3 regions of the Allobosea sp. 05T422_2 genome follow, and region 2 is predicted to be linked to each of the others. Evidence: riboswitches for the same ligand, from Rfam matches in the RefSeq annotation. Region 2 holds a riboswitch; each other region holds the start of a gene.
What was found. Region 2 has a riboswitch for cobalamin ahead of AC1DJT_RS17665 (ABC transporter substrate-binding protein). Riboswitches for the same ligand answer to the same signal wherever they lie in the genome.
Positions count from the first base shown of each region.

Region 1: linked by a shared signal. The riboswitch ahead of AC1DJT_RS21580 (TonB-dependent receptor plug domain-containing protein) and the one ahead of AC1DJT_RS17665 (ABC transporter substrate-binding protein) in region 2 are both predicted to bind cobalamin.
Region 3: linked by a shared signal. The riboswitch ahead of AC1DJT_RS00805 (CbtB domain-containing protein) and the one ahead of AC1DJT_RS17665 (ABC transporter substrate-binding protein) in region 2 are both predicted to bind cobalamin.

Region 1 covers NZ_JBFTLD010000135.1:11,053-15,692, forward strand. The annotation lists gene AC1DJT_RS21570 (heavy metal translocating P-type ATPase) at 1-2,090, shown strand, start outside; gene ccoS (cbb3-type cytochrome oxidase assembly protein CcoS) at 2,087-2,263, shown strand; cobalamin riboswitch at 2,281-2,481, shown strand; gene AC1DJT_RS21580 (TonB-dependent receptor plug domain-containing protein) at 2,602-4,545, shown strand; gene AC1DJT_RS21585 (ABC transporter substrate-binding protein) at 4,566-4,640, shown strand, end outside.
Region 2 covers NZ_JBFTLD010000096.1:2,561-7,200, forward strand. The annotation lists gene AC1DJT_RS17655 (ribonucleoside-diphosphate reductase subunit alpha) at 1-598, shown strand, start outside; gene AC1DJT_RS17660 (ribonucleotide-diphosphate reductase subunit beta) at 724-1,851, shown strand; cobalamin riboswitch at 1,942-2,151, shown strand; gene AC1DJT_RS17665 (ABC transporter substrate-binding protein) at 2,428-3,456, shown strand; gene AC1DJT_RS17670 (FecCD family ABC transporter permease) at 3,465-4,490, shown strand; gene AC1DJT_RS17675 (ABC transporter ATP-binding protein) at 4,487-4,640, shown strand, end outside.
Region 3 covers NZ_JBFTLD010000002.1:46,688-51,327, reverse strand. The annotation lists gene cbiB (adenosylcobinamide-phosphate synthase CbiB) at 1-404, shown strand, start outside; gene cobO (cob(I)yrinic acid a,c-diamide adenosyltransferase) at 508-1,119, opposite strand; gene cobU (bifunctional adenosylcobinamide kinase/adenosylcobinamide-phosphate guanylyltransferase) at 1,133-1,657, opposite strand; cobalamin riboswitch at 1,798-1,980, shown strand; gene AC1DJT_RS00805 (CbtB domain-containing protein) at 1,968-2,198, shown strand; gene AC1DJT_RS00800 (CbtA family protein) at 2,211-2,951, shown strand; gene AC1DJT_RS00795 (DUF1636 family protein) at 3,001-3,390, shown strand; gene cobW (cobalamin biosynthesis protein CobW) at 3,395-4,444, shown strand; gene cobN (cobaltochelatase subunit CobN) at 4,448-4,640, shown strand, end outside.

The DNA of each region.
Region 1 (4,640 bases), on a different contig from region 2:
GCCTTGCCCATGAGACCGGTATCCTCAGCGCCCGGGTCAATCTCGCGCTGAAGCGCGTCACGGTGGAATGGACGGAAGGCGTACTGCGCCCAGAGGCCGTGATCGAGCGCCTCTCCCGGCTCGGCTTCAAGGCCTACCCTTTCCTGCCCGCCTCCGGCCGTGAGGACGACACAAGCGAGGAAAGGCGGCTGCTGCGCTATCTCGGCGTCGCCGGCTTCGCCTCGATGAACATCATGCTGCTCTCCGTCTCGGTCTGGTCGGGCAATAGCAGCGACATCAATCCGGTCACGCGCGACTTCTTTCACTGGCTCTCGGCGCTGATTGCCCTGCCAACCGCCGCCTATGCCGGCCGCCCCTTCTTCGAGAGTGCGCTCCGGGCTCTGCGCGCCCGCGCCGTCAACATGGACGTGCCGATCACGCTCGGCATCGTGCTCGCGCTCGGCATGTCGGTGGTGGTGACCTGGAATCACGCCGAGCATGCCTATTTCGACGGCGCGGTGATGCTGATCTTCTTCCTGCTGATCGGGCGCTATCTCGACCAGCTGATGCGCCGCCGCACGCGCGACCTCGCTGGCAATCTTGCCGCGTTGAAGGCCGAAACCGCGACCCGGCTGATGCCGAATGGCGAGGCGATGGTGACGCCGATCGCGGCCATCGTGCCCGGCGACCGCGTCCTGATCCAGCCGGGCGAGCGCGTCAGTGTCGATGGCATCATCGAGACCGGCTCCTCCGAAATCGACCAGAGCCTCGTCACCGGTGAAACCCTGCCGCATGCCGTCATGGCCGGCGCGCAGGTCTATGCCGGCACCGTGAACCTCTCCGGGGCCCTGACCGTCAAGGTCGAAGCCGCAGCCAGCGGCACCCTGCTCGACGAGATCGATGCCCTGATGGCGCGCGCGGTCGAAAGCCGCTCCCGCTATGTCAAGCTTTCCGATCGGGCGGCAAGGGTCTACGCCCCTCTCGTCCACGCCACGGCGCTCGCGACCCTGCTGGGCTGGATGGCCTTCGGCCTGCCCTGGCCCGAAGCACTGATCATCGCCATCACCGTCCTGATCATCACCTGCCCCTGCGCGCTGGGGCTGGCGATTCCGGCCGTGCAGGTCGTTGCTGCGTCTGCCCTGTTCAAGCGCAAGGTCATGCTGAAACAGGGCGATGCGCTGGAGCGCCTGGCCGAAGCCGATGTCGCTGTCTTCGACAAGACCGGCACCCTCACCCTGCCGGACCCCGATCTGGTCAATGGCGCTGAGATCGATACCGCAACCTTGCAGGCGGCGGGCAGGCTGGCAGCCGCGAGCCGCCACCCTCTCGCCCGCGCCATCGCCCGTGCCGCCGGCCATCCTGCTCCTGCGAGCGATGTCAGCGAAAATCACGGCGCAGGCCTGAGCGCGATTGTGGATGGGATCGAGACCCGTCTCGGCAGCGTCGCTTATTGCGAGGCCGGGGCGGAAGCCGCCATCGTCGCCGCGCGCCATCCCTCAGCCTCCCTGATCGCCTGGCGCCATGGCACTGAATGCGCCATCTTCGCGGTCGATCAGAAGATCCGGCCGGAGACGCGCGACTGTATCGCCGCGCTACGCGGTCTCGGCCTCGAGATCCGCATTCTCTCCGGCGACCGAAGCGAAGCTGTCGCGCCGGTCGCCTCGGCCCTCGGTATCACGGAGGCCGAAGCCGGCCTGCGTCCCGACGAGAAGCTCAAGGCGCTCGACCGGCTCAGCGCCAAGGGGCGCAAGGTGCTGATGATCGGCGACGGGCTCAACGACGCTCCGGCCCTTGCCAAGGCCCATGTTTCGATCTCGCCGATCAGCGCGACCGACCTGGCGCAGGCCTCGGCCGACATTGTCTTCATCGGCGACAGCTTGATGCCGGTCGCCGACAGCCTGCGCATCGCCCGCAGGGCGCGCAACCTCATGCTGGAAAACCTCTGGTTTGCGGTGCTGTACAATGCCGTCGCGGTGCCGATTGCCGTCGCGGGCTTCGCGACGCCGCTCGTCGCAGCCGTCGCGATGTCGGGATCGTCACTGGTGGTCACGCTCAACGCGCTGCGCGCGGGACGCGGCCTGTCGCGGCAGAATACGGGAGTGGCGTCATGAATATCCTGGTGATCCTGTTCCCCCTGGCGCTCGGTCTCGGACTGCTGGGGTTGGCGGCCTTCTTCTGGTGCATGCGCACCGGCCAGTTCAGCGATCTCGAGGGACCGAGCTGGCGCATTTTGAGGGATGACGACCTGCGTTCGCCTGGGGACACCCGCACCAACGATCATTGACGCAGCGGCCGTTCCGGCCTTACCTCGCCAGCGACGGTTCCCTTAGGGGATCAAAAGGGAATGCGGTGCGGATGGTTCGCCATTCAATGCCGTGGCTGCCCCCGCAACTGTAAGCGGCGAGCCTTTCGCCACACGCCACTGGGGCCCTCGGACCTGGGAAGGCGGCGACAAGGCACCGACCCGCGAGCCAGGAGACCTGCCGTCAGCCGTGGTCACACGCGAACACGTTCGGACGGGGTGTTTCGATCGCTTGTTGAACTGCACGCTGGCTAAGGGCAGCGGACGGGGCCTCGCGTTCGCGGTGACGTGCCACAGACGTCAACGCCCGAGGTTCCATCGTGATCCGTCCTCCCAAGGTTGCCCGGCGCAGCCGGCTGCTCATCACCCTGCCGCTCCTTGTCTCCGCCGGCTCCCTCCCCCCCAGCCAGGCCTCCGCCCAGTCAGCCACCGAATCGATTGCCCTCGACGAAATCGTCGTCAGCGCGACGACGCGACCCACGCCAGCGCGCGAGATCGCCAATTCCGTGACCGTCATCACCGCGGGCGATATCGAGCGCGAGCAGCGCCGGACCCTGCCGCAGGCGCTCGCCGCCGTTCCCGGCCTCAATATCGTGCAGACCGGCGGGCCGGGCGGGCTGACCTCGGTCWTCATCCGCGGCACCAACTCCAACCACGTCAAGGTATTGATCGACGGCATCGAGGCCAACGACCCGTCGACCCCGAACCGCTCCTTCGATTTCGGCTCGATGCTGACCGACGACATCGAGCGCATCGAAGTGCTGCGCGGACCGCAAAGCGGCCTCTACGGCGCCAACGCGCTGGGCGGCGTCATCTCGATCACCACCAAGCGTGGCGAGGGTCCGCCGAAGCTCACGGCCCGAGCCGAGGCCGGCTCATACGGCACCTTCAACCAGTCGGTCGGCCTCAGCGGCGGCGATGACCGCTTCAACTACGCCCTCAGCATCGCCCATTTCAAATCGGATTCGACCCCGGTGACGCCTCCCGGGCTCGTGCCGTCGGGGCGCCGCGTCAACCCGAATTCCTACGACAATTGGACCTATTCGGCCCGGTTCGGCGTCGCGCTGTCCGATACGCTGTCGCTGAACTGGGTCGGCCGCTACACTGACGGCTACCTGCTCTTCACCGGCGATTCCGGCTTTCCGAGCACGCCCAGCAGCTTCCGCAGCAGCCAGGACTACAAGCAGGCCTTCACCCGCGGAGAGGTCGTCTGGGATCCGCTTGGTGGGCGCTTCGTCAATCGCTTCGGCCTGTCCTACAGCAATCAGGACCGCACCGGCCGCACGCCGAATGCGATTGGTATCCTCGGCCTGCCGACGGAGAATCTCGGCGAGCGCACCAAGGTCGACTGGCGCGGCGACCTTGAGTTGATGAAGGGGCAGACCCTGGTGATGGGTCTGCAATACGAGCGCGAACGGCTGGAAACCCGCGCGCTCACGGCATCCAACGGCAATACGGGCGCCTTTGCCGAACTCCAGTCGAATTTCGGCGACCGGCTCTTCATGGTCTCGAACATCCGCTACGACGATGACGAGACCTTTGGCGGCCACACGACCTACCGCTTCGCGCCAGCCTATATCGTGCCGGAAATCGAAACCAAGCTGAAGGGGAGCTATGGCACGGGGTTCAAGGCCCCGACCCTGAGCGAGCGTTTCAGCGATTCTCGCCCGGCCTTCAACTTCTTCGGCAATCCCAACCTGAAGCCGGAAGAAAGCCGCGGCTGGGATCTTGGCTTCGAGCAGCCTCTCCTCGATGACAAGGTCCGGTTCGGCGCCACCTATTTCCACAACGACATCGAGAACCTGATCGTCACCAACGTGGCGCGGAACTCCTATGCCAATATCGGCAAGGCCACGACCAAGGGGGTGGAGGCCTTTACCGCGCTCGAAATCTCGCCGCAGTTCAAGGTGCGGGCCGACTACACCTTCACCATCGCCAAGGACGACATCGCCCGGCAGGAACTGCTGCGCCGTCCCCGTCACAAGGCCAGCGTGACGGCGAGCTGGACCCCGGTTGACAAGCTCACCCTTTCGGCGACGCTGATCTATGTGGGTGAGCGCGTCGACGGAAACCGTGACTTCTCGATCTCGCGCATGCGGGCGCCGGGTGCGGCCATCGTCAATCTCGCCGCCGAGTACAAGGCGACGGACAGGCTCAGTGTCTTCGGCCGCATCGATAACCTGCTGGACAAGCGCTACGAGAACCCCGTCGGCTTCCTGGTGCCGGGTCTGAGCGCCTATGGCGGCCTGAAGGTAACGCTGTGAAGCCTTGGGCGGCCCGCGCGATGACTCGCGGCGCCGTTCTGGCGCTTYGCCTCTTGCTCGGTTTCGGCGGCCTGACGGCCGCCGAAACGCCGGCC
Region 2 (4,640 bases):
CGCCCCTACCGCAACGATCTCCAACATCGTCGGTGTCTCGCAGTCGATCGAGCCGTCCTATAGCCAGCTCTACGTCAAGGCGAACATGTCGGGCGACTTCACGGTCGTGAATGCCGACCTCGTCCGCGATCTCAAGGCGCGCGATCTCTGGGACGAGGTCATGGTCTCGGACCTGAAATACTACGACGGAAAGGTCAGTCAGATCGACCGCGTCCCCGACGATCTCAAGGCGCTCTACGCAACCTCCTTCGAGATCGAGACAAGCTGGCTGATCCGCGCCGCCGCACGCCGTCAGAAATGGATCGACCAGGGCCAGTCGCTCAATCTCTACATGGCGCAGCCTTCCGGCAGGAAGCTCGACGAGGCCTATCGCCTCGCCTGGCGGCTCGGCCTGAAGACGACCTATTACCTGCGCGCGCTCTCGGCGACCCATGTCGAGAAGTCGACGCTGAAGGGCACTGACGGCAAGCTCAACGCGGTGTCGGCAACGGTCCCCGTCGCGTCCAAGCCGATCCTCGTCGACATCCCGCTCGACAATGGCATGGCCGTGCCGAACGCCTGCTCGATCGACGATCCGACCTGCGAAGCCTGCCAGTGAGGCGGCGGCGGCATCCACGCTCGCCTTCGCGGCGCGCATGGATGCCCGGCCCTGCCCGATAGCGAACGATACGGACGGCCGGGTCAGACCCGGCCATGACATTCAGACCCGATTGGATATTCATCATGCTCGACTGGTCAGACAGCAAGCCTGCCACCGCCCTCGATCTCAATCCGGCCGCGCCCGGCGGAACCTCTGCKGATGCCACCGGCCTCGGCGAGATCGATCGCTCCGGCGGCCGCGTCAGCGTCGACGAGAAGCGGATGATCAACTGCCGCGCCGATGTGAACCAGCTCCTGCCGCTCAAGTACAAATGGGCCTGGGAGAAATACCTCGCCGGCTGCAACAATCACTGGATGCCGACAGAGGTCTCGATGCAGGCCGATATCGCTCTGTGGAAGTCGAAGGACGGGCTGACCGAGGACGAGCGCCGCACGATCAAGCGCAATCTCGGCTTCTTCGCGGCCTCGGAAAGCCTCGTCGCCAACAACATCGTGCTCGCGATCTACCGTCATCTCACCAATCCGGAATGCCGGCAGTACCTGCTGCGCCAGGCTTTCGAGGAGGCGGTGCACACCCACACCTTCCAGTACATCGTCGAGAGTCTCGGCCTCGACGAGGGCGAACTCTTCAACATGTATCGCGAGGTGCCTTCGATCACCGACAAAGCGGCCTGGGCCCTGAAGCACACCCAGCATCTCGACGATCCCGATTTCGAGACCGGCACGCCCGAGGCCGATCAGGCCTTCCTGCGCGACCTCGTCGCCTTCTACGTGATCTTCGAGGGCATGTGGTTCTATACCGGCTTCGCCCAGATCCTGTCGCTCGGCCGACGCAACAAGATGGTCGGCATCGCCGAGCAGTACCAGTACATCCTGCGCGACGAGAGCATTCACCTGAATTTTGGCATCGACGTGATCAACCAGATCAAGATCGAAAACCCGCATCTCTGGACCAAGGCCTTCCAGGACGAGCTGCGCGGCATGATCCGCGACGCTGCCGAACTCGAGGCCGCCTATGGCCGGGACACCATGCCGCGCGGCTTCCTCGGCCTGAATGCTGCGCTCTGCGAGCAGTACATGCATTTCATCGCCAACCGCCGTTGCGCGCAGCTCGGCCTCGCGCCGGTCTTCGCGGAAACGGAAAACCCGTTCCCCTGGATGAGCGAGGCGATGGACCTGAAGAAGGAGAAGAACTTCTTCGAGACCCGCGTCATCGAATACCAGAACGGCGGCGCTCTGAGCTGGGAGTGAGCTGAGAAGGATGGAGCCGTCTCGCTGCAGGGCTCCATCAGCAGGCGGTGTGGTCGGTGCCTGCGGCTTGACGCCGCCTTGGGCCCCTCTATGGTCGGCCGCGATCAAGGTTCCTCGGGTCCAGGCCCGAAGCTAAGAGGGAATTCGGTGAGGCGCCCTGCGCCGAATCCGAGGCTGCCCCCGCAACTGTAAGCGGCGAGCTCTTCTCCCAACGTCCACTGGCGCTCTCACGCCGGGAAGGCCGGGCGAAGCCAGCGCTGACCCGCGAGCCAGGAGACCTGCCCTGATCGCAGAAGCGTCTTTCGGGCGGGGTGTCCGGGGGGATTTGCGTCGGCGGCAGGTCGTAGACCCGCACCCCCGAACCGATCCGCTCAAGCTCCCGGCTCGTCATCTCGGGGAGCGATGAATTCCATGTCCATGATGCCGAACCACGCGGTCGCAGCCGCGGCAGAGCGCTTGACGCAGACTCGTCGAGCAGTCTATCAAAATTGTAATATTGTTGCATTACAGGATCGGCCGTGCGAGGCCCTCGAGCCTCGCGACGCATGCCGTCGCTCGACGCTATCGGAGACTTCAATGCGCAGCGCCGCACGCCTTTCTTGCCTTTCGTTCGTCGCAGCCATCGGCATGTCGATGTCCGGAGCGGCCTTGGCCGCGCCGACGCAGTATCCGCTGACGCTMGAGAATTGCCGGGAGACGATAACGTTCAACCAGGCGCCAAAGCGCGTCGTGGCGGTCGGACAGACGCAGACCGAGATCCTCTACGCGCTCGGGCTCGGCGACAAGGTCGTGGGCACAGCCGTGTGGTTCAGCCCTGTCGCGAAGCCCTATGAGGCGGTCAACGCCAAGGTGAAGCGGCTTGCCGACAACGATCCGAGTTTCGAGGCCGTCGTCGCCCAGGAACCCGACCTCGTGACTGCGATGTTCGAATGGCATATCGGCCCCAACGGCATCGTCGGCAAGCGCGACCAGTTTGCGAAGCTGAAGGTGCCGACCTATGTCTCGCCCACCGACTGCGTCGGAAAGGACAATTCCGGGCCGGGCGACGGCGTCCGCACGCAGATGTTCACGATGGATCTCGTCTACCGCAATATTCGCGAGTTCGGGCAGATCTTCGACGTCTCCGATCGCGCCGAGGCGCTGGTCGCCGAATTGAAGGCCCGCGAGGACAAGGCGGTCGCTTCTGTGGCCGGTATCAAGCCGCAGGATGTCCCCGTCGTGGTCTGGTTCTCCAGCAAGGACATCAAGGGCGACGCCTTCCTGGCCGGCAAGAATGGCGTGCCTGCCTATATCCTGTCGAAGCTCGGCGCCCGGAACGTCATCACCACCAACGAGGAATGGCCGCTGGTCGGTTGGGAGACCGTCGCTTCCGCCAACCCTGCCGTCATCGTCGTGGTCAAGATGGATCGCCGGCGTTTCCCAGCAGATGACATCAATCTCAAGCTCGACTTCCTCAAGACCGACGCGGTTGCGAGCAAGCTCGACGCCAGTCGGCAGCAGCGGATCGTGATCATGGATGTCGGCGCGACCAGGGCCGGGCTTGATACGATCGACGGCATCGAGGCGCTGGCCAACGGCATCAAGAGCTTCGGCCTCACCAAGTGAGCCATGGAGTGGTTCGGCCCAACTGGTTGGCGAGGGGCGCAGTAGCGATCCTCGCCTTCGTCCTGCTGATACTCGCGATCGCGCTCGCCGTGACGATCGGCGAAATGTCGATCCCGCTTGCCACGGTCTTCAGGGCCCTGGGCAACGGGTTGTTCGATCTCGACTACCCCGTGAGCGCGATCCAGCAGGGCGTCATCTTCGACTACCGGTTGAGCCGGGCTGTGGTGGCGGCCCTCTGCGGAGGAGCGCTCGCGCTTTCGGGGGCAATCCTGCAGGCGCTGCTGCGCAATCCGCTCGCAGAGCCCTATATCCTCGGTATCTCGGCCGGAGCCTCGACGGGTGCGGTCGCGGTGATGATCCTGGGCTTCGGCGGTGCTGCGCTCAGCATATCTGGCGGTGCCTTCCTCGGCGCCATTGCTGCGCTCGTCATCGTTGCCTTGCTCGCCGCAGGGGCCGGTGGCGCGACCGACCGCGTGATCCTCGCAGGCGTCGCCGGATCGCAGCTGTTCAATGCGGCGACCGCGACGATCGTCACCACGCTGGCCAGTGCCGAACAGGCCCGCGGCGTGATGTTCTGGCTTCTCGGTAATTTCGGGGGGGTGCGCTGGCCCGATGTCTGGCTCGCTACGCCAGTGGCCTTCGCGGGCTTCGCTGTCTGCATCTTTCATACGAAGGCGCTCGATGCGTTCGCCTTCGGCGCGGATGCCGCGGCCGCGTTGGGCGTGGCGGTGACCCGCGTGCGCATCGTGCTGTTCGTGACGACGGCCGTCATGACAGCGACCATGGTCAGTATCGTCGGCACGATCGGGTTCGTCGGTCTCGTCATACCCCACGCCGCGCGCTTCCTGACGGGCCCAGCCCATGCCCGGCTGCTCCCGGCATGCCTGATCATCGGTGCAATCTTCATGATTCTTGCCGACATCCTGTCGCGGACGCTGGTGCCGCAGCAGATTCTGCCGATCGGCGTCGTGACGGCGCTGTTCGGCGCCCCGGCCTTCGCCTTCATACTCTATCGCGCGAGGCGACCGGCATGACGCTGGCCGCGCGCGACGTCCGTTGGAGCGCCGGAGGGCGCGTGATCGTGGACGGCGTGACGCTGCACGCCGAACCGGGAAAGATCCTCGGTCTCATCGGCCCCAACGGTTCGGGAAAGTCGAGCCTGTTGAGGCTGCTGTGCCGCCTGC
Region 3 (4,640 bases), on a different contig from region 2:
ACAAGACACCGCGCCACCTCGCCTTCGGCTGGGCGGCGGCGCGTCTCGACGACCTCGTCAACCTTCCCGCCTCTCGCCTCACCGCGCTGCTGCTGACCGCAGCCGCCGCACTCGACAAAACGTCAGACCCCGCCAATGCGTGGCGAGCTGTCCGACGCGATGCCCGCCATCATCGTTCGCCCAATGCCGGTTGGCCGGAAGCCGCGATGGCAGGTGCGCTCGGCCTCCGGCTGGCGGGCCCGCGCGTCTATGGCGATGTCAGGGTCGACGACGGGTGGATGGGGGACGGCCGGGCCGAAGCGGAAGCGGCGGATATCCGGCGGGCGCTCGCTCTCTATCGGAGGGCGTGTCTGCTGCTGTGGGGGCTCGCCGTTGCGGGGGCCGTCACCGCGCTCGCCCTCTAGTTCATCGGACCGGGCATCGCATCGGGAACGACGATCTCACCTTCTGTGTTTGCTTCGACTTTCCCGAAAGCTGCGATCCACGTTTCGGGTCGATGCCCTGGCCTCAGAACTCGATCCCGGCCTGTGCCTTCACGCCCGCCGCGAAGTGATGCTTGACCACCGTCATCTCGGTGACGAGGTCTGCGACGGCGATCAACTCGGGCTTGGCATTGCGGCCGGTGACGACGATGTGCAGATCAGGGCGCCGGCTCGCCAATGTCTCGACCACCTCCGCCAGCGGCAGATAGTCGTAGCGCAGCGCGATATTGAGTTCGTCGAGCACGAGCAGGCGTATCTCCGGATCGTCCATCAACGCCTTGGCCTTGGCGAAGGCGCGCCCGGCGGCAGCGATGTCGCGGGCCTTGTCCTGCGTTTCCCAGGTGAAGCCTTCGCCCATCGTGTGCCAGACGATGCGATCGCCGAAGGCGTCGAGCGCCTTGCGTTCACCTGTCGCCCAGGCGCCCTTGATGAACTGCACCACCCCGACGCGCCAGTCATGGCCGAGAGCCCGCAGGATCAATCCGAAGGCGGCGGTCGACTTGCCCTTGCCTGGCCCCGTATTGACGATCAGGAGTCCCTTTTCGATCGTCTTGGCGGCGACCTCGGCATCCTGCACCGCCTTGCGCTTTTCCATCTTGGCCTTGTGGCGGGCGGCCTCGTCAGCATCGATCGTCATCGGAACCTCCTGCTCATTTCACCTGCATCGGCAGACCGGCGACCATGAAGATCACCCGGTCGGCCCGCGCCGCAAGCATCTGGTGCAACCGCCCCGCCTCGTCGCGGAACCGTCGGGCGAGCGCATTCTCGGGCACGATACCGAGCCCGACCTCGTTGGAAACCAGGACCACCGGGCCACGTGCCGAAACGCAGGCCTCGACCAGTTCCCGGCTTGCAGCCGCCACATCCTGCTCTGCCAGTATCACGTTGGTCAGCCAGAGCGTCAGGCAGTCCACCAGGGCAGGTTGCCCCGCGGGAACCGCGCGGATCGCCTGCGCCAGGGCCAGCGGCGCATCGATGGTCATCCAATCCTGCGACCGGCGGGCGCGGTGCTCGGCAATCCGGGCGCGCATCTCATCGTCATAGGCCTGCGCCGTGGCGAGATAGATCCAGGGCGCCGGCACCATCTCGATCAGGGCCTCGGCATGGCGGCTCTTGCCGGAGCGGGCGCCGCCCAGAACGAGGGTAAGAGGGGAAAGGATCGCTGCCACTGCCAAAATCTCAACCCAGGGAAGATCAGCCTAAGGAACGGACCTGGCGAGCGAAGCGAAACAAGCCGGGACAGGCCATCAGAGATCACATCGCTTCACTGCGCTCGCAATCACGATCGCTGCATTGCACAGCACCGTGCAGATGGCTAATGATCATCCCCGACGGTGCCTCTGCAAGGAGGTGAAAAGGGAACGCGGTGCGATACCGCGGCTGCCCCCGCAACTGTAAGCGGCGAGTTTCGCGCCATCGGCCACTGGGATTGTCCCGGGAAGGCGGCGAGAGATCCGGACCCGCGAGCCAGGAGACCTGCCGTCGATGAGTGATGCAATCCAGCGGGCTGCCGGCGGGGTGGCCAAGGAGACCGAGATGACGACGAATACGGCTTCGATCACCACCCAGGCCAGCGCATCCGAGCGCGTCAAGGCTGTCGCAGCTGCCCTGGCACTCGGCGCAGCCCTGATCTTCACCGTCGGCTTCGCCCATTCGACCAGCGTTCACAACGCAGCCCACGACACGCGCCACACCCTCGCCTTTCCCTGCCACTGAGGGAAAGGCAACATGGTCAATCGTGTTCTCACGGTCAGTCTTCTGGCCGGGCTTCTTGCTGGGCTCCTGGTCGCAGCACTCCAGCATGTCACCACCACGCCGCTGATCCTCAAGGCGGAAACCTTTGAGACGGCGTTGCGCGCAGCCGAGCTTCAGCACGCCAGCTTCACCGGCGATGCCAGGATCGTCCTTGCCCATGGCGGCGCCGACGCAGCCGACCACGCCGAGTGGAAGCCACAGGACGGCTTGCAGCGCACGGCCTTCACCACCATCGTCACCATTGCGACCGCGATCGGCTTTGCCGCCCTGCTGCTCGGCGGCATGATCGCAGCGGGCGATGCCATCACTGAACGGACCGCACTGATCTGGGCGGCTTGCGGCTTCCTGGCCTTCGGCCTCGTGCCGGCGACCGGGCTCGCACCGGAATTGCCCGGCAGCGCGTCAGCCGAACTGCTCCACCGCCAGACCTGGTGGATCGCCACCGCGCTCGTCACCGCCGGCGGCCTCTGGGTCTTCCTGCGGACGGAGGCGAGCTGGCTGCGGGCACTTGCCGTGCTTGCCATGCTCGTCCCGCATCTGATCGGCGCACCACATCCCGCCGCCCCGGAGAGCAAGGTCCCGGCCGAAATCGCAGCGCATTTCGCCGCGCTCTCGCTCGCGCTCCAGGCTGCCCTCTGGCTCGCTACCGGCTTTGCCGTCGGCGTGCTCTGGCCCTGGGCGACGCGCCGTGCCGCAGCCCCGGCCAAGGCCTGACGCTGAGCGCGATCCCCCGGGATCGCGCCGGAAGCAAAGGAACCGGCCTATGCCCGAAGGCGATGTCACCATTTTCGTCTGCGTCGCCTGCCGGCGCGCGCGGGCGGACCTGCCGGAGGGTTACGACCAGCCCGGACTGGGTTTTGCCGAGGCGCTGCGCGAACGCATCGCGCGCGACGGCGGGACGCTTCCGGTCGAACCCGTYGACTGCCTCGCGGTCTGCAATCGCCCCTGCACCGTCGCCTTGGCGGCCGACGGCAAATGGACCTATCTGATCGGCGATCTCGACGCAGACACCCATATCGCCGAAATCGTTGACGCAGCTGCAAGCTTTGCAGCCAGCGCAAACGGTATCGTTCCCTGGAAAGAAAGACCCGCTTCGTTCCGCAAGGGCGTGGTCGCGCGCGTACCGCCTCTCCCGGCGCGCCAACAAGGATGAGATCATGAACGCTCCCCAAGCCCGCTCGCTGGGCAAGATCCCCTGCACGATCATCACCGGCTTCCTCGGGGCCGGAAAGACCACACTGGTGCGGCACCTGCTGGAGAATGCAGGGGGCAAGCGCATCGCCGTGCTGGTCAATGAGTTCGGCGATCTCGGCTTCGACGGTTCCTTCATCGACGGCTGCGGCATTTCCGGCTGCACCGCGGAGGACATCGTCGAGCTGCCGAATGGCTGCATCTGCTGCACCGTCGCCGACGACTTCGTGCCAGCGCTGGAAAAGCTGCTCGACCGGCCGAACCCGCCGGAACACATCCTGATCGAGACCTCGGGGCTTGCCCTGCCGAAGCCGCTGGTCAACGCGTTCAATTGGCCGGCCATTCGGTCACGTGTCACGGTCGATGGTGTCATCGCCGTGGTCGATGGTCCGGCCGTGGCGGATGGCCAGTTCGCGGATGATCCCGCCGCTCTCGCTGCGCAGGCGGCGCAGGATGCCGCGGTCGGGCACGACAACCCGCTCGAAGAAGTGTTCGAGGACCAGATCCTCTGCGCCGACCTGATCCTGCTCAACAAGAGCGACCTCGTCGATGCGGCCGGCCGCGAACGCGTCAAGGCCGAGATCGCCGCGCATCTGCCGAAGGCGATCAAGATCGTCGAGACGGCCCATGGCAAGGTCGAGCCCGCCCTGATTATTGGCCTCAACGCGGCTGCCGAGGCCGATCTCGCTGGACGCCCCTCTCACCATGAGAGCGCCGAGGACCACGACCACGACGATTTCGAAAGCCTCGATTTCGCTCTCGCCGCGGCGACATCGCCCGAGGAGCTGGCGGCCCGCGTTGCCAGGGCCGCGGAGGCCGAGGGCGTGCTGCGCCTGAAGGGTTTTTCGGCGATTCCCGGTAAGCCGATGCGGCTCGTCGTCCAGGGTGTCGGGCGTCGGGTCAGCCATCATTACGACCGCGCCTGGGCGGCCGGCGAAGCCAAGGATGGTCGCCTCGTGGTGATTGGCCTGAAGGGCTTTGATCGCAAGTCCGTGGAGGCCGCCCTCGCGGGCTGAGCCATGCACCTCCTCCCCTCAAGCGAGATCAGGCTTGACGACGGCGAAGACGCCGTCGATCTCGCCCTGCCGCCAGGGGATGTGCTGGTGCTCTCCTTCGCCGACAGCGACCTTTCGGCGCTGACGGCCGCGGCCGGCGCAAGCGAGCTCGCCGTCAGGCTCGCCTCGCTGCGCCGGCTGAAACACCCGCTCTCCG